Regions from separate parts of the Pelotomaculum sp. PtaB.Bin117 genome, predicted to be linked through region 2. Evidence: riboswitches for the same ligand, from Rfam matches in the RefSeq annotation. Region 2 holds a riboswitch; the other holds the start of a gene.
The links. Region 2 has a riboswitch for cyclic di-AMP ahead of A4E54_RS01855 (CAP domain-containing protein). Riboswitches for the same ligand answer to the same signal wherever they lie in the genome.
Positions count from the first base shown of each region.

Region 1: another riboswitch for cyclic di-AMP. It lies ahead of A4E54_RS14620 (CAP domain-containing protein); the one in region 2 lies ahead of A4E54_RS01855 (CAP domain-containing protein).

Region 1 is NZ_MVQM01000174.1:41,831-48,644, reverse strand. It holds gene A4E54_RS14645 (hypothetical protein) at 1-181, shown strand, start outside; gene A4E54_RS14640 (hypothetical protein) at 377-973, opposite strand; partial or broken gene A4E54_RS14635 (YbaB/EbfC family nucleoid-associated protein) at 1,009-1,320, opposite strand; gene A4E54_RS14630 (SPOCS domain-containing protein) at 1,450-2,568, opposite strand; gene A4E54_RS14625 (DUF3794 and LysM peptidoglycan-binding domain-containing protein) at 2,596-4,140, opposite strand; gene A4E54_RS14620 (CAP domain-containing protein) at 4,322-5,329, opposite strand; cyclic di-AMP (ydaO/yuaA leader) riboswitch at 5,335-5,539, opposite strand; gene A4E54_RS14615 (hypothetical protein) at 5,806-6,195, opposite strand; gene A4E54_RS14610 (hypothetical protein) at 6,223-6,633, opposite strand; gene A4E54_RS14605 (chymotrypsin family serine protease) at 6,722-6,814, opposite strand, start outside.
Region 2 is NZ_MVQM01000036.1:3,399-15,581, reverse strand. It holds gene A4E54_RS01905 (EAL domain-containing protein) at 1-174, opposite strand, end outside; gene A4E54_RS01900 (P-II family nitrogen regulator) at 304-642, opposite strand; gene A4E54_RS01895 (ammonium transporter) at 707-2,119, opposite strand; gene A4E54_RS01890 (NAD(P)/FAD-dependent oxidoreductase) at 2,479-3,606, opposite strand; gene A4E54_RS01885 (helix-turn-helix domain-containing protein) at 3,706-4,455, opposite strand; gene mnmH (tRNA 2-selenouridine(34) synthase MnmH) at 4,503-5,558, opposite strand; gene A4E54_RS01875 (FtsK/SpoIIIE family DNA translocase) at 5,653-7,893, opposite strand; gene A4E54_RS01870 (undecaprenyl-diphosphate phosphatase) at 8,014-8,808, opposite strand; gene A4E54_RS01865 (YlzJ-like family protein) at 8,946-9,158, opposite strand; gene A4E54_RS01860 (ATP-dependent Clp protease proteolytic subunit) at 9,155-9,991, opposite strand; gene A4E54_RS01855 (CAP domain-containing protein) at 10,331-10,984, opposite strand; cyclic di-AMP (ydaO/yuaA leader) riboswitch at 10,997-11,171, opposite strand; gene A4E54_RS01850 (response regulator transcription factor) at 11,596-12,183, shown strand, end outside.

The DNA of each region.
Region 1 (6,814 bases), on a different contig from region 2:
TTCCTTTATCATGGCTACAAAAGATACAGTGTCAAGCATTAAAAGTGGTATCGATACTTTTCATGCGGCGATGATGCCCTTTATGACAGGATCGGCAACCAACGAAACCAGTTCTCCCCCGCCCGCGCAGCCTAAATATGATGCGCCGGGACAAAAAGAAGCAGGCGATTTCGAGGTTTAGTCATGCATTCTTTTATTCTGGAAGAAGGCTGTTTCTTTTTAAACCGGGACTCTCCCCACCGGGCTGGTATTATAAATATCAGCCCGTTTTTTTAACGCGTTATTTTTCGCCATATATAAAATAAACCGCTCCCGGGCAGCATGAACTGCCTTCAAGCGGCAACAAACGATCACATGGTTCGGTATGATCATCTTTTTAGCTTTGCGCTCTTTTGCGTTGATCAAGGTTATCCCATTTCATTATTTTCGGCATTTCCCGGACGGTTTGTTTTTCCCCGCCCTGGTCGTTTTTAGCCGCGCCTGCCGCATTTGACGCATCCTTGGATGCCGCCGGCTTGCCTTTTGAGGATTCAGTCTTGGTATTGTTCTTGGAGCCTGTTCCCATCAAACCCGCCAGCATGTTCATCAGGTTGCCCAAGTCCATATTCTGCCCGCCGAGGGCGCTCAGCAAACTCATCAGCATGGCCGGGTTGAATCCCTGGCCGCCGCTGCCGCCCTGACCGCCCAGCAAACTTGTCAGCATACCCGCCAGATCGTTCGGAGACGGGTTCCCTCCAGTGGCGCTGACCGGCGCCGGCGCTGGTACTGTCGTCGGCGCTGTTACCGGAGATTGTATGTATCCGCTGGAACTGCCGTGATAACGCTTTCCAATCAGATTCAAGATACTGGTAAGGTTGACCGAACACATGTAGATCAACATTGTTTCCTGGTCCATTCCATACTTTGACTGCAGCTCCAGCACCCTTGCGACAGCCTCTTCCAACACGGCGGTTCCTTTGACATCTTCAGCCAATCAACTCACCTCCCCGGAGAAAATTTTCCATCATGTTAAAACAATCCGGGTATACTGGGAAGCTCCATCCCGCCGGTCAACTTGGAGATTTCATTTTTTAACAGATTTTTTGATTCGGCGACAGCTTTGTTGAACGCGTTCGCCACCATGCCTTCCAGCGCCTTGGCATTACCCGGTTTCAACGCGCCCGGGCTGAATTTGATTCCCAGCACTTGTTGCTGGCCGTTCATCACAATGCTGAACATTCCTTCACCTTCGCTGATTTCCACGGTTTTGTTTTTCAGCTCCTGCTGCAGCTTTTGCATCTCAGCAACGATCGCGCCCATATTATTCATCATCCGGTTGTTTTCCCCTTTCCCTTCACAGCCTTATGGCCGCAATGACTCATTATTAAATATATTCGCCCCGCGCTAAAAAAGTTTATAAAAGGCAAAAAAAAAGCTGTTTCACAACAGCTTTCTTTTTTTATTCATGGCCTAACCGCGCTTGCGCATGCATTCCAGCACAACATCGTCAATTTTGACGGTATTGGTGTTGCCCGTGCCGGGCATGAAGTTGAAGCGGACCATGATTGAATCAACACTTTCGTCTGTCACCGGCGTGGCGAACTGAACCTGGGTGTAGGAGTTATCCGGTATGCCGGTGCTGCTTAGCGTTTGCGTGCCGATACCGATCTGAGTGCCGTATTGATCATAAAATACTACTTCAGCGGTTAAGGAGAAATCGCTGGTCGCACCCAGGACATCTTCCCTGACCCAGAAGGTGAGGCGGTACTGGCGGTCGCCGACAATTTTCTTGTGGATCATCTGGAACAGCGCCCCGGGCAACTGGGTATTCAATAACCCGATTTCCGCCGCAAACGACCCGGAATGAGCCGTACTGCACTGGGATACATTGCTCGCGCCCCAAAAGACCGGGGCGTAAGGGCTGGCCCAGGCCTCGAGACCGCCGTCCCTGAGCAGGTTGCCGACGGGAGACTCATCCGGGGACGGGCAGGTCTGCACAAAGATCTTACGGTCTTCCGACACCCTGGCGGTAGCCTGAATGACAGCAGTCTCGTGGATCCGGCAGGCACGGTGCAGTTCCCAGTTCATATCCACATCAACATGACGGAACTGGATAAAAACATCATGTTTATGGCGAATCAGCACGGGTTCATCCAGTTCAACCAACTTGGAAAACGACAGTTCTTCGGCTGTATGCTTGACTTCATTATTTTTATTTACGTAAAAGATTTGTTTGTGTAAAATACCGTTTACAATAATTTTCTTAAGGAACAAATCCCTGTGCGGATGGTGACTGTCGTGATGCACCAGAACGTATTCGTCGTGCTTGCCGTACTTGCCGTGCTTACCATCATGGTAGCCGTCATAGTCATGATAGCCATGGCCATGATGGGCCTCGTCAACAAATACCGGCGTGGCGGTCAGATCGCGGACAGAAGCTCTGATTTTGTCGACCTTGATCGCCAGTTCGGGTAAGGTTAACACATTGTCAATCACCGCTTCCACATCTACAGACTCGATAACCAGCGGCACTCTTATTTCAATACATTTGACCGGCTGGACTTCCGTGTAATAGTATTGTTCGGGCATTTTTTAGACCTCCTTAATAATTTTTAATCAACCCATTGCTTCGCATGGAATCTTAATCACCTGTCCGACGCTGATGACATCCGGGTTGGTAATCTCGGGGTTTTCGGCCAGGATCAGGGCGACTGTCGTTCCATGCGCCGCGGCAATGGTAGTGAGCGTGTCACCCGCCCGAACCGTATAATCGGTCGGAACACAGGTGGTAGGCGTGGGAGTCGGTGTGACCGCGGGCACATAAACATTCAGCTGGGCTAAATCGGTCACCGTGGCTTTGACTTTCAAAACAGCTTCGGTGTGCAAATCCGCGCATTGCAATTGCTGATCCACGTTGACATATTCCGGACTGACCTTAACCTTGACCCTCATATCAGGCTCGGCGTCGGGCACTACCACAAATGTGCGGAAATTCAAACGCTGATGCAGCGCGTGGACAGCCTGGTCGGGCTTGGTGCTGACGTAAACCACTTCCACATCGGCGTGACCCCTGATCAGGACCTTGCCATTGAGAATATTTACTTCCGTTACTTTTATATTGTCTACCCGTGACTCCAACACCTTCATGACATCAGGTTTGGACTGGGGAACCTCAGTGGTTTCTCTCAGAACCACCTGAGTTTCTCCGGAGCCGATTTCCCGGTCGATCTTCAGCTTTACCCTGTCGTAGTCTCCCTCATTTTTCAACTCGGTGGGAACATTTTCAAGCGTCCTGGTTTCGGAAACAAAGACAATCAGTTTGACAATGATATCAGCTGAAAGCTTCGGGCAAGTTACCGGCGCGATATCGGCGTTTTCCACTTCCGCCCGCACATGGACGTTCATTCCCTGCTGGGCTTCGGGAACCTCCACGAAGTCACTGAACTTGATGATACGGTGCAGGTCATGAACGGATTGCCCGGGAGTCATGGACACATACAAAACCTGAAGCTCTACTTCACCGTCCACAATCACTTTGCCGGCAAGGACCCGCTTATCTGTAATTTCCACTTCCGCCTTGATATTCAGGATCTTTTCCACGTCCGGCTTTTCTTCCGGCACTTCGAACGCATCGCTGATAATAACCTGCTTGGTTTCTTTGTCGCCAATCATGTGTTCAACAGTGAGGTCCTGGGTTTCCAGAGCTTCATTCCCGGCCGGGGTTGTTGTAAGCACTTCCATTTCTTCAACATCCATTATTTTTGCAAAAGTGCTGAGCACAGCCGCCACATCAAATTTACATGCGCTGTCTTTACTTGGAGTCAGACTCACATCCTCCACAGTAAAATCGACAACGTAATCCATCCCGGGCTCGGCGCCAGGCACATCGACAAAGGTCGTAAAATTGACATCACCATGCAATGAGTGAACTGATTGATCAGGTTCAAAGGCGACGTACATCACTTGCAAAGTCAGGGTCCCATTAATGATGGCTTTGTCCGGAACGATGCTGACGTCTCTAACTTTGGCAGTTGTTTCTTTTGATAAAATCTTTTCCACACTCGGCTTGGTGTCAGGAATTTCAATCCGACCTTTTACCACGGTCTGAACTCTATTTTCACCCTGGACCAAATTAACCTTAAGGCGTTCGGTTCCAGCCATGATGGTTTCCTCCTTTCAAAATTTTTCTGTACTAATATATGTGAGAAACATACGAAAATGTGCAATAAAGGTAGTCAGCATGCAAAAAACGAAAAAAAAAGAGGACCTGGGTCCTCTACCTTATTTTACTAATATTTTTTTCGCCTTTATTGTTAACTTTTTATGCTCATTTTGCCGTCAATCAACCGGTGAACATCTGCACGAACATTTTCCCGTACGGACCGCCGCTGACGACGCCAATGCCCACTTTGGTATAATTTGCATTTAGTATGTTCGCCCGGTGTCCCGACGAGTTCATCAGGTTGGTGTGCGCGCTGCCAACAGTTGAAGCTCCGGCCAGGTTCTCCCCGGCGTAGCGGTACTGCACGCCGGCCGATTTCATCATATCGAAGGGAGAGCCGTATGTCGGCGATGTATGACTGAAGTAATTTTTATCAATCATATCCTGCGCCTTCATTCTGGCCAGCTTTACCAAGGCCGGGTCCATTTGCAGGGGCTGCAGGCCTGCTTTGCTCCGTTCCTGGTTCACCAGATCGAGCATCTGCTGCTCGTCGGCATTTAACCCGTTAACGGGTTGTGGTTCCGGTGCCGGTGTTGGAGCCGGTTCCGGTGTTGGTGTCGGTGTCGGTGTGGGTGCCGGTGTCGGTGTGGGTGCCGGTGCCGGTGTGGGTGCCGGTGCCGGTGTCGGAGTAGTCACTTTCTGACCGCCGGCAAACAACAAAACGACAATTTTATTGTTGTTTTTCATGATTATTCCAACGCCGATCCGGTCATAAGATGAACTGAGAATGGTCGACCGGCTGCTGGCGGCACATATTCCCTTAAACGCCGCGTTAACTGTGCAAGCCTTGGCCAGGACTTCCCTGGCGCGGCTATATTGCACACCACCCATTTTTAGCATGTCATTGGGAGAGCCGTAAGTAGACGAGTTATGCCCGAAATAACAGTTGGAAGCGATATCCTGGGCCTTAATCCTGGCCAGATTTGACAGGACAGGGTCAACAGTCAGCGAAGCTTTGCCAGCGTCATGACGCGCCTGATCAATCAGGTCAGCCATCGACTGTTCATCAGCCGTAGCTGCAAGGCTGGCGTCAGCCGTTGCCGGGGCCGCCGCTCCCATTGAGAGTACCAACGCGAAAATAAACAAGGTAACAACCAAACCTAACGTCAGGTTCCTGGAACGCCGCATAAATTTACTCCTTTCTTTTGAGCCTCCGGGGTTAGCTGACGGGTTCGGTAAAAGACAAAACCCTACCCATTCGAGTCATGAGATACAAGACATGACATATCACATGGAAATGCCCTATGTCTGGGTCTTGCTGATGACTTTACCGGGATTCACCCCATAAACCGGTTCCCCCGTACCCGGATATTTTCCGGGATTCGGCCGCTTGTATTTAATTGGCTTTGCCTTAACGTCTGACGTCTGACGTCCGCCAAAAGACGGCTGTTTAAAGAAGCATTCATAAAAGGGCTTGTACAAGTTTAATATACCGGCGAATGGGGTCTCATGGCAAAACGGGTAATTTAAGAACATCCATCGTAATGTTAACTTTTTTGGGATTATCCTGCGGCGTTGTCAGATGGCCTCCAAATTAGGGTCCATTGTCAAGATGCGGCAAAAATTTAACAAATAAAGGCCGGGCTTCCCGGCCAAAATTGAGGCTAACGACAGTTGTCAAGATCCCTGGCGACTACATGAGCGTCTATGAATAACAGTTTAAACAAGGTTTCCGCTTCCCTGGCCGCGCATCCGGAAAGGAGAATTCTTACTTGACCGCCTTCGATAAGTTTCCGGATGGCCTGGTAGGCTCTGCCGTGCGGCGGACCGGCGCCGGGGGGCTCCTCGGCCCCGGTCCCTTCACTAAGTCTCAGTGCCGCTAGAAATCCATTATTATAGCCTAACGAGCTTCCCTCGGTATATCCTTTTTCAAACCCTGACTCAAAACCCAGGTTGTAACCTAAATGATAACCAAAATCCTTGCTGGTATGGTATGATTCCTGCCGACCACGGGTCCAAAACTGTTCATTTTTCCCGCTTTTTTCTTCGCCCATGGCTCCTGCCCTTTCACTAATTTTCCCTTAATATGTACCCACGGCGTTAGGGGCGTAAAACACCGCCCCCAGACCTTCAGTAAGAACCAGACATTCCAGCCCATCCACACCTTCCACAAAACAAGTCAAGATAAATAACTTTTTTTTCAAACCTTTGCGAAACCGTTTCACGATCAACTCATCAAGGTTGCTCAAGGTGCTCACCATTTGCTGCGAGCTGTCCACAACAAGCGAATACCGGCCGTCCGCCTGTTTGTTCAGGACAATCTGAAACGGCATGTTCTGGTCACGAACAGATAACTCGTTGATCTTATCAAGATATTGTTGAGCCGCTTTCATGGCTTCTTCCCTGTTATGAAAACTCGGACCGATTGCCGGGATATCTTCTCCCAAAAAAGCCAGCGCCACATCACCGGACACAACCGCTTTCAGTACCATAAGATAAGCCTCCCCGGTAATCAATATATGGTTCGGCTGAAACAAAGGTGAGGAGGATCAGCTAACATCAAACAAACCGCAGCCAAAGTTAAACGAACTCAATGCCAAGCCGCTCTACAATATTGCTGATCCGGTTAAATATGGTCAGCTTATCCGAACCGGCGAACAGCAAACCCACGAC
Region 2 (12,183 bases):
AAATTCGAACAAGATATCTGGAGATATAATTTTTTTGGTTCTGGTATTTAATCCTCTGCATAGGGCTTCAAAGCCAATTATTGATCTTTTCTTAACGGATATAATAGGTTGAAAATATATAAGGATATTTTCATTATTTATAATATTACTTATATTAATTATACCTTTATCCAAAATCTCACCTGCCTCTTATTTGGTCATATTCAAATATATGTGCGGCTTAAAGGTAAAAGGACACCTGTTCCGTCGAATACCAGGCGTCCTTTCACCGTAAAACTTTTAAACATCGACTTAAGTTATTGACTAAATAGCTTCGTCACCTTTTTCGCCGGTTCTGATGCGAATCGCGTTATCAATCTTATACGTGAAAATCTTGCCGTCCCCGATCTCACCGGTGCGGGCGACATTCGTGATAATCTTTAATACTTCAGCTACATCTTCATCCGGAATGACCATCTCCAGCTTAATTTTCGGCAGCAGATTAATGCTGTATTCGGCGCCGCGGTATACTTCGGTGCGCCCTTTCTGAAGCCCGCAGCCGATCACCTGGGTCACGGTCATCCCGTGAATGCCGTATTTGTTTACGGCTTCTTTGACGTCCTCAAGTTTACCCGGACGAAGGATACATTCTATCTTGGTCAAGTTTTTTTCCTCCTTCTTAGTTTTTTACGGCGGAAACTGGTTTGCTGTCCGCTGCCCGCACCGGTTACATCACGGGCTTTACAACTGTTGAGGATTCCTTCAACCCGGAAAATCCGGAGCTCATGGATGCTGAGAGAACAAAATCGGTGTAGGCATCCTCTCCATGCTGGGTAATATCCAAACCGGATTCCTGTTCTTCATCCGTCGCCCGCAGCTTGATAAACACGTTTACAACCTTCAGGATGATATAAGTGCCGACTATCGCCACAGCCCAGCTTGAAGCTATTGCAATTAACTGGATAACCACCTGCTCGGGGTTGCCGTAAAAGAGACCGTCACTGCCGGCCGGGTTGACCGCCGTGGTGGCGAACAAACCGGTCGCCAGGGCGCCCCAGGTGCCGCCGACACCGTGCACGCCGAAGGCGTCCAGCGAGTCGTCGTAGCGGAGCTTCGCCTTGAGCACGCCCACCGCCAGGTAGCAGGCCGCACCGGCTATCAGTCCGATGATGATGGCTGACATCGGCTCCACAAAACCGCAGGCGGGAGTAATGGCCACCAGACCGGCTACCGCACCGGAAGCCGCGCCGAGAGTGGTTGGCTTGCCATGGTGGATCCACTCGGTAACTACCCAGGACAGTGCCGCTGCCGCCGTGGCCAGGTGGGTCGCTACGAAGGCGCTTGCGGCCAGGCCGTTGGCGCCCAGGGCGCTGCCGGCGTTAAAGCCGAACCAGCCGAACCACAGCAGGGCGGCGCCCATTACCGTGAATGGCAGGCTGTGCGGGAGCATCGGCACACTGCCGTGCCCCTTGCGCCTGCCCAGGACTATGCAGGCAACCAAACCGGAAACACCGGAAATGATATGGACTACGGTACCACCCGCGAAATCTAAAGCGCCGAGATTGCGCAGCCAGCCGTTTACCCCCCACACCCAGTGCGCCACCGGGTCGTAAATGAAAGTCGCCCAGAGAACCAGGAAAGCCAGAAAGGCCGGGAAGCGCATTCTTTCCGCAAAAGCGCCTGAAATCAGCGCGGGAGTTATCACTGCAAACATCATTTGAAAGACCATGAAAGCATTGTGTGGTATCGTCGCTGAGTAATCCGGGTTCGGGTCAAGTCCGACATTTTTTAAACCAAGCCAGTCAAGGCTGCCGATGATATGATGCACATCCGGCCCGAAAGACAGGCTGTAACCGTAAAGCGCCCACTGAATACTGATTATTATCATTGCAAAAAAACTGTACATGATCGTGCTGAGCACATTCTTCTTGCGGGACAAACCCCCGTAAAACAAAGCCAGGCCGGGCAGGGTCATCAGCATGACCAGAGCGGCTGCGATTAATACAAATGAAGTATCGCCGGCGCTGATGGTATTTTCCACAACAGCTTCCGCAGTTTCATCATCGGCCCAGGCTAAGGCCGGGATGACGGTGAAAATTGTTGTAAGTATCATTACAAGACGCGAGTACACTTTTGTCATTTTTCCAACCTCCCCAATACTTGTTCCATTGAGCATCACGGAGAACCGTTTGATGAGCGCAGTCCCGGACTTGGCGCCTCATTTCGGGAGCTTGCGCTTGTCTTCAGGTCCCCTTATAACAGAAAACGCTCTTAACGCAGGATGTTGATCCCCTGTGCAAGAGCGTCGCTGCCCGATCAAGTTACACCTTTATAACCCAAACAAAAAAGCTTTTCAGGAATTTACTCCCAAAAAGCGTCTTCGCCGGTTTGATACCGCTTCGTATCAATTACTATCTATTACTATAGGTATTCTAGTTTAATTCATTTTACTTGTCAATAAGTTTTGCCCAATAATATGCAATAATATTGTATAACGGTTTATAGTATCTCAGTTACCATATCTCTCACTATTTCGGCGATTGCCGGAGAAGCGGTTATTCCCGGCGATTCAATACCGATCAGATTGATCAACCCGGGTAAGCCACGGTCCGCCTCGTGCCTGACGACAAAGTCTTTTGGCCCTTCACCCGGCTTCTGCAGCTTAGGTCTTATGCCCGCCATTTCCGGCTCTATATCATCATAGTCCAGAAACGGAAGCAGTTTTTTAGCTTCCTCGTAAAATCGCCGCTTGTTCGAGTCGTCTATGCGATAATCGATCTCTTCTATGTATTGCGCGCTCGGGCCGAGTCGTATCCTGCCGTCCAGATCAAGGGTTACGTGCACTCCGACGCCGGTCAGTTCGGCCGGCGGCACCGGGTATACCAGCCTGTTGATTAACCCGCTTTTTCCCCATGAAACACTGTAGTATTCACCTTTGCAGTAATACAAGGTATAACCAGCCCCGCCGGGGTCGATACCAGCCATGCGGGCTACCTTATCCGCATGCAACCCGGCGCTGTTGATCACAACCCGCGTTTCAAATATAAACTTTTCCCCGGCACTATCAACTTCAATTTGATAGAGATCGTTTTTTCTCTCAACGCCGGTTACTTCAGACTTGTAAACTACCTGTGCCCCCTCATCTTTTGCCTGACTCAAAAACATTTTAATCAATTCATGCACATTTAATATGCCCGTTGACGATGAGAAAAGGGCGGCCACACCGGCGACATCAGGCTCCAAGGAGCGCAGTTCGCGCCGTGACAGCAGCCGCAAACCCTCCACGCCATTTTTCCTGCCCTTATGCAATAAATCTTCCAGCGCTTCACACTCGGACGAGTCCGCCGCCACAATAATCTTGCCGGTGTTTCTATGCCCTATCGCATAGCGCCGGCAAAGCTCATATAGGAGGGTGTTCCCCGCCACACAGGTTTTTGCTTTCAAAGAATTTTCCGGGTAATACAGACCCGCGTGGATAACCTGGCTGTTCCTGCTGCTGGTCTCCATCCCGAAAGATTCATTTTTTTCAATAACATAAACCTGCCGGTTTTTTTGGGCCACCCCGGCCGCGACAGCCGCCCCGACAACCCCGGCTCCAATAATCGTTATATCCGCTATTTCACCCATTTACCCTTAACCTTTTAATTATTAGAAAAAAATTAGTTAGTCGGTTACAATATTGCTAGGATATTTTCATTCTGACTCCTGTCTCCTGACTCCTTGATTTTACCCGCTTGGCTGCACCTTGAATTCACGGTTTACCACATCTCCGGATTTACCCATCAAACCGAGATTCTGACCGTTTAACGAGGCTTCCACCGCCCCGGCGTTGCCGAGAGTAATCTTAATTTTATCTGTACCTTCAAAGTGCTTCGACTGGCCGGGGATCAAGGTACCCACAAAGGCCTGCTTGCCATCCACGGTAACACTCATCCAGCAGTCACTGTTCTTGACATTGAGGTCAAGTTTAACCACGGAGGAATCGGCCGGTTGCTGTGGCTCAACCGGCGGTGGCTGAACCGGAGGCTCCGTTTGTCCGCTTATGGCGGGATTCTCCGGGTTGTAAGCTGACGGGTTGTCGACCGGCGTGCCGCCCTTGCCTTTTGCACTATTGAAATATAAACCCAGAACAGCCACGCAAACAATAACGGCTGCTACCGTTAAATAAAGACGGGAACGGGGTTTTCGGGGAACTCTGGCTTTTTTTTCCTCTTCAAAAATATGTTCCGGCGCTTCAGCAGGGGCTTCAGTAAAGAAATCGCTATAATTCGCAAAAACATCTCCCGCGTCGATTCCCAGAAATCTCGTGTAAGTTTTCAAAAAAGCTTTTGCATATACCGGCCCGGGGAGAACTTGAAACTGCTCTTCTTCCAAAGCGCGAAGATACTTGCGGCGTATCTTGGTTTCTTCCTCAACAGCCTCCAGGGTTAAGCCCTTTTCTTCCCTGGCTTCTTTAAGCCTTTTCCCTATTTCCACAAGCTGTGCACCTCCCCACTAAACTGTTTGCCCGCCGCGCCAAGAAGCTACTGCCGCAAATCAGGCAACGGCAAGCCTGTCACAAACTCGTAAACAACTTTAACCGCGTTTTCCATATCGCCGGTATCCACGCATAAATCGAAGCCGGCGCCTGGACTATCCGGGTAATTGTATAACGGGTCGTAATGACATTTCAACATGTAAGAAATAACCTGGTCGAAATTATTTCCCGCCAGCAACCCGTTTAATTCTTCCACCCGGGCCTGTCCCAGCTTTTTCACCAGAGACGAGGTGGCCTTCTGCAATTCGATTACCTTTGAGCCCGGCCCGCCGGCGTATACTTCCCGGATTCTTTTCACCCTGTTCTCCAAGGAGGTATACACTAGAACCCTTTCGCCGTGATGAATAAATTCCATCACCAGGGGCGGTACAATCAGGTTGCCCACCCGGCGGCTCTCACACTCGACCACAAAGAACCCCCTGTTGCAGGCTTTTTTTAACAACTGCACAATATGGCCTTCAAAAGCCTTCTGAGACGGGGAAGGGGGCAGGCCAATCTTGCCGTAGACCGAGCCGCGATGCCGGGCCAGGCCTTCCAGGTCCAGCACAGGCACCCCTAATTGGGCCAGACGAAGCAGGACGTCCGTTTTTCCCACACCGGTCAAGCCGTGCAGGACGACGGCTTTCAAAGGTATTTTTTGCTGCCCCAGATATTCGTTCACATACCGGCGATAAGCTTTATAACCACCGGCAACACGGTAAACCTGATAGCCCGCAGTGTCAAAAAGCAAGGCCATCAATTCGCTGCGCAGCCCACCCCGCCAGCAAAATACCGCAATTTTCCTGCCGCAGGCCATCCTGTCCACTGCGGACAGCTTCTCACCGAGCTTCGGCGAAACCAAATGCAAACCCATTTTGACGGCTTGCTCCGGGCCATATTTGTGGTAGGCCAACCCCACCGCCGCCCGTTCGCCATTATTTAACAAAGGTATGTTAACGGCACCCGGCATAGTGTCTGTCAAGTATTCATTCTCTGAACGCACATCTACCAGCAGCGCTTCATCCAGTGCAAGCGCTGCTTCAACTGCAATATTCTTATACACCTGATTTGCTCCAAGCCAGCTTGATTATATCGTCTCCTTTTACCCCAAATATATAACACAAGGTGTGGAAACTGTCAACGAAACGCGTCAATTTCTAATTATTCTTAAACAACTGGTTATATTGCTCTAAAGTCATCAGAATAGCCCTGGGCTTGCTTCCTTCGTAACCGCCGACTATCCCCTTCTTCTCCATCATATCAATCAATCTGGCCGCCCTGGCATAACCGATGTGCAGCCTTCTTTGCAGCAGCGAGATGGAAGCGTGGCCGCTTTCAATAAGAATTTGCACTGCCTGGGGCAAAAGTTCGTCTTCGAATTCGGGAATAGCTTCTTTCACCGGCTCTTCATGTAAAATCTTATCATTGTATACCGGTTCAGCTTGTTTTTTCAGGTAATTTACCAGATTCTCAACCTCACGGTCAGACAGATAAGCGCCCTGCACGCGCAAAGGCTTTGAGGCGCCAACCGGGAAAAAGAGCATGTCCCCCTTGCCGAGCAGCTTTTCCGCCCCGGACATATCCAAAATTGTGCGTGAGTCAATTTGAGAGGATACCGCGAAGGAAATGCGGGAAGGGATGTTCGCCTTGATCAGGCCGGTAATTACGTCCACAGACGGCCGCTGGGTGGCAACCAGCAGGTGCATGCCGGCAGCCCGGGCCATTTGCGCCAACCGGCAGACAGCGTCCTCCACATCCGCCGGCGCAACCATCATCAGGTCGGACAGCTCGTCAATAATCACGACTATTAAAGGTAATGGAAGCTTTTTGTTATCCTGATCATTTCTTTCACACAACTTGTTGTAGCGGGTAATGTCCCGCACCCCCGCCGCCGCGAACAACTCATAGCGTTGTTCCATTTCCCTGACGGCCCACCTCAAAGAGGTGGCTGCTTTTTTCGGCTCAATAACCACGGGTGACACTAAATGTGGTATCCCGTTATACATGGCAAGCTCCACCATCTTCGGATCGATCATCAGGAATTTTACTTCTTCAGGTGTTGCCTTAAAGAGTATGCTGACAATCAGCGTGTTGATACAGACGCTTTTACCGGAACCGGTGGCGCCGGCAATCAGCAAGTGAGGCATTTTGGCCAAATCCGCGACAACCGGATTGCCGGCAATGTCTTTGCCCAACGATATTGTCAGTTTTGAAGCGCCCTGAACGAACTCCTGCGTTTCCAGCAGGTCCCGCAAGTGAACCATGGAGGTTTCCTTATTTGGTATTTCTATGCCGACAGCTGCTTTACCGGGTATGGGCGCCTCTATCCGCACGCCCGGCGCCGCCATGCTCAGAGCGATATCGTCGGCCAAGCTGACAATCCGGCTGACTTTGACGCCGGAAGGCGGCTGGATTTCGTAGCGGGTAATGGCCGGACCCCGCGAAACTTGAATTACTCTGGCCTTAATCCCGAAGCTCTCCAGGGTTTCTTCCAGCTTGCGTATATTATCGTTTATATCCTTACTCAACCGGGTATTTTTCAGCCTGAACGGCCTTGATAGAATTGACAACGGGGGCAACCGGTAGGACGTATTGCCCGGCGCGGCTTCCAACGTTATACCCGGCCCGTCGTCCAGGCCGTCTTCAGCGGGTTCCGGCATGCCGGCAGTGTTTTTCGACGCCGCCTGTTGTTTCTTATTCTTCGCTTGTCCCTCAACAGATTGTTCGGAAACAGCCGGGGATTCCGGTATTGTCACGCGCTCACCCTGATCAATAATAACAGGTGTTAACGGCGGCGGTTGAGGTTCCTTTTCATTATGCTCCTGCTCATCCCCGTCCTCCTCAACTTCCGTAAAGAGGTAGTCTACCAGTCCCCGGAAACCTTTTCGGGAACCCTCCTTCATTTTGGCTAAAAACGTCTGGGCCATTGACAAGATGGAAAGGTTCGTCAACAGCAATAACGCGATTAGCCCCGCTGTAACCAGTATAATATAAGTGCCCACTATGCCGAAGGACTTTCTGAACAAGTAACTGAGAAGAGCTCCGAGCAATCCTCCCCCGTCTCCGGCGACCCCCGCGTTAAAGGAATCTTCCAGGGGAATAATCAAGTGGAAAAAGGTCAACGCGGTAAGATAGATCAGCAATACCCCGTACATCCTCGGGGAAACCACGGGCTGGCTTCGCCGGCGCACCAGCCTGCCCCCGGCCAGAACCAGCAAGAATGGGAAAAAGTAACACCCTTCCCCGGCAATGCTCCTTAAAATCCGCACCGCGAAATCACTTACCAGGCCGGAAGACTGGGACAGAAGGCTGACAATACAGAGAATACCCAGCGCGACCAAAATAACCCCGGATATTTCGTATTTCAGTTCTTCCTTCAGTTGGCCATGATTTGCCATGATTTGCCCTCCTAAAATAATATTACCATAGGTGCCCCCAAAAGTCCCTGAAATTCATAAAAAAAAGCCCTAAATCATGAAAACAAGGGCCTTTTGAATAAAACAGAATTTTTCTGAGTTTTATACCCCGGCAGTACGCACCAAGGCCAGGGTTATGACCGCAATCCCCACAACAAAACGGTACCATACGAAAACCACGAAGCTGCGCTCAGTCAAATACCTCAGCAAAAAGCCAATTGACATAAAGCCTACCACGGCTGAGGATACTACGCCGGTAATAAAAGCCGCGTTCAAATCCCCGGCCGACAATTCATCCAATTTTGCCACGCCCGCTCCGAAAATAATCGGCGTTGACAACAAAAATGAAAATCTCGCCGCCGTTTCACGGGTCAACCCCCGGAAACGTCCGGCGGTCATGGTTATACCTGAACGGGATACTCCGGGAATAATCGCCAGAGCCTGCAAAAAACCGATAAACAAACTGTCCGCCAGACTGATCCCGTAGAGCTGCTTCCTTCTTGCCGCTTTCCGGTCAACCCAGTATAAAGCAATACCCATGACAATGAGCATTATCCCAATCAGCACAGGATTTCGAAAAACGGTTTCCGCCTGTTTCTCCAGAAAAAAACCGGATAAAGCGCCGGGCACTGTGGCAATTACCAGATACCAGAACAAAGATCCGTCCCTGGTAGGTTTGCGCAGTAAGCCATTGGTGATCAACCTTGCCCAGTCCCTCCAAAAAAAAGCGACCACTGCCACCAAAGTACCCATATGCAGCGCCACATCAAACGAGAGACCGGGATCCTGCCACTTGAAAACCCAGGGCACGAGAACCAAATGCGCAGAACTTGATATGGGAAGAAATTCTCCGAGCCCCTGTACTATCCCCAGCACCAGAGCCTGTAAAACAGTCAATAAAAGCCCCCCCGGTATACGGCCGCCACGGCACACGGCAGTCAGCCGCAAAAAAACACCGTGTACCTTTCATTAAAAGCCGGTTACCAGGGTCATTATAACACAGCATATTTTGTCCGCAAAAACCTTTTTTGGGATTAACAATCAATTAAGCTGCCGGGCTGTAGATTTGTTTTCAAATAATCATAGGGGTTTGTGCTTAAAAGCTTTACTATCCTTTTTTTTCCGTTGCTTGTATTTTCAACCACCATTGAAACACCGTCGTAATTAATTTCCTGGTACTCCGGATATTTTTCCCTGTCAAAACCCTCCAAAACCAATTCCAGCTGCATCGGAGTATATAAAATCATTGTAACGGCGCCTCTCTTTTCGTTTTTTCATCGTTTTCATCAGTCTCGATCATAGCGTTCAGCTTTTTCACAGCGTCACCGATACCCCCCACCTCGTTGATCAGGCCGATATCCACCGCCTCCTTGCCGATTAGCACCGTCCCGATATCTCTGGCCAGTTCCCCGGTGCGGAACATTAATTCACGGAATTTCTCTTCCGTTATGTGCGAATGCTCCGTAACGAACCGCACCACCCGGTCCTGCATCTTATCCAGATACTCATAAGTCTGGGGAACGCCGATTACCAAACCGTTCAGCCGGATCGGGTGTATGGTCATGCTTGCCGTTGGAGCGATAAAACTGTGCGTACATGATACTGCAACTGGCACGCCGATTGAATGTCCACCTCCCAGAACAATAGACACGGACGGTTTGGACATGCTGGCAATAATTTCCGCGATAGCCAGGCCGGCCTCCACATCTCCTCCCACAGTATTCAGCACAATTAAAACACCCTTGACCTCGGGGGCTTGTTCCAAAGCCACCAACTGCGGAATCATATGCTCGTATTTTGTGGTCTTGTTCTGTGGCGGAAGCACCAAATGCCCTTCAATCTGACCTACTATCGTCAGGCAGTGAATGTTGCTCTTTACTTCGGGCATTGGCGTTGAGCCCATTTCCTTAACCGACTCCAGCGCGCCTTTGGTTTGGCCGGCCACTCTCTTGCCAGGCTTCGGCTCCTTTTCAGGCTCGTCCCTTCTTTCAGGCTCCGGCGCGATATCCGGATCGGGCTCAGGCGCACCAGGATCAGCGGGTATTATTTCGGAATCTAGTTTATTACCGGCAATGGTCATTTTTTCACTCCTCCCAATACTTAGGGATTACTCTAGTTCATCTCTTAGTATGCTTTGGAAAAAGGAAAAGTAACCAACATAAATTCTATAATTTTGGACAAGCGATTACCGCAACTGCAATAGTTCAATAGCCATTGTTATCCCCCCGTTACAATCAGCTTGAATATTTCTTACCTGCAAATATATCACAAAAAGTATATTCATTTAATTACTTCAGACATTTTAGCAGCAGGATATTGTGGAACGCTTTTTATATAGTGGAAAATATAAAAAGGGACTTCGCGTACGCTCGTGAAGTCCCTGCTCTTCTTCCTGGTTCCGTTATATCTAAATAACTTATTAGTTGGTAAATTCCTGCGTGAACATCATTCCATAAGGACCGCCATGGGCAATACCTACCCCTATGTGTTCATAATTGGAATTCAGAATGTTTGCCCTGTGGCCGGATGAGTTCATTAACGCCGTATGGGCCGCTCCGACGGATTGATTTGCCGCGATGTTTTCACCGGCATAGCTAAAAGAGATACCCTGTGATTTCATCATATCAAACGGTGAACCATAAGTTGGCGACTGATGACTGAAGTAATTGTTGTCGATCATATCTTGTGATTTCATACGGGCCACGTTTACCAGTCTCATGTCTACTGTGAGCGGCTGCAAATTAGTTTTTGCCCTTTCTTGATTGACAAGGTTAACCATTTGCTGCTCTTCGGCGGTTAATCCGGATGTGGAAACAGGCGCCGATGCTGCGGGAGCCGGAGTTGTAATCGGAGTCGAATTTGGCCGTGCAGCAGGTGTCGGATTCGGTTTTATTTGTTGAATTGGGTTAGCTTTCTGACTGTATATTTGATTAAAGCCCGGGAAGTTATTGAAGTTATTCATGTAAAAGCCTGTGGCGGCTTCTGCTTTTGGGCTGTTAAACATAAACAACGCCAAAGCGATCGTGAAAGTACATGCTAACAGCTTCGTAATCATTTTTGTGTTTTTAATCATTGACAAAGATATTTCCCCTTTCTTTTTGCGCCTGCGAGGTTAGCTGACGGGTTCGGTAAAAGATACCCTATCCGAAATCAAGTCACGTTTTCCTCCTTTCTTGTGACTATTCCGGGATTCACCCCATTGTGTTTGGTTCCCCCGCTCCCAGTGTGATAAATTTTCTGAGATTTGGCACGAACTATTATTTATTGGACAATCATATCCTTATTAGTACTTTTGTGCAAAACCCCCTTTGCAACGTAGATAAGCATTTATCATAAAGATTATAAGATAACTTAGAAAAAATAATGTAATTTTTGAATCATATAAGCATGGTAAAACATCCCCCGGTTCTTTATTCCAGGCGCTACTTTATGTGACAACAAGAAGAACTATTTAAACAGCCGCTTAATTACAAATTCAATTATCCCAATTGTCATCTCGACATTTTCCCGACACATTCAAGTCGTAAAATAATTACAAAAAACATAGTAATCTTAATTTAGCTAGATTCCATAAACCTCCGCTGCTATAAGTGGGGTTACCCCCGGTAAGCCCGAAGTCTGACGGAAGCTAAACGAGTTCACTCCCTGTTCAGTATTAATTCAGTATTAATGGAGAGGTGGCCTATGCAAACAGTAATGGTTGTGGAAGACGATCGTTCAATAGCCCTGTTGCTCAAAACTTATCTGGAGCATGCCGGTTTTCAGGTACCTGTTGCCTCAAGCGGGGAAGAAGCATTATCTATCTTTCCCGAAGTCAATCCCGCCTTGGTTCTGCTGGATTTGATGCTGCCCGGGAAAGACGGGTGGACTGTGCTGGATGGAATTCGACAAATAAGCAGTTGCCCTGTAATTATGGTGACGGCGCGCGGCGCTGTCGAGGACCGTCTGCATGGGTTCAATCAAGGCGCCGATGATTACATACCAAAGCCTTTTGATCCGGATGAAGTAGTAGCGCGGGTTAAAGCAGTGCTGCGGCGGCCGGTTCATCTGGTTGAGCCTGAACTGGTGCAGTTCGGAACCCTGGTGGTAAATTTTACCTCTCGTGAAGTAACTGTTAAGGGAAAAACGATTTTGCTCGCGCCGCGTCATTGGGAACTTTTAACTTTCCTGGTCCGCCACCCAAACCAGGTGTTCTCCCGGGATCAATTGCTGGACCACGTCTGGGGAATGGATTACGACGGGGGAGACCGTGCCGTGGACGTGTCGATCAAA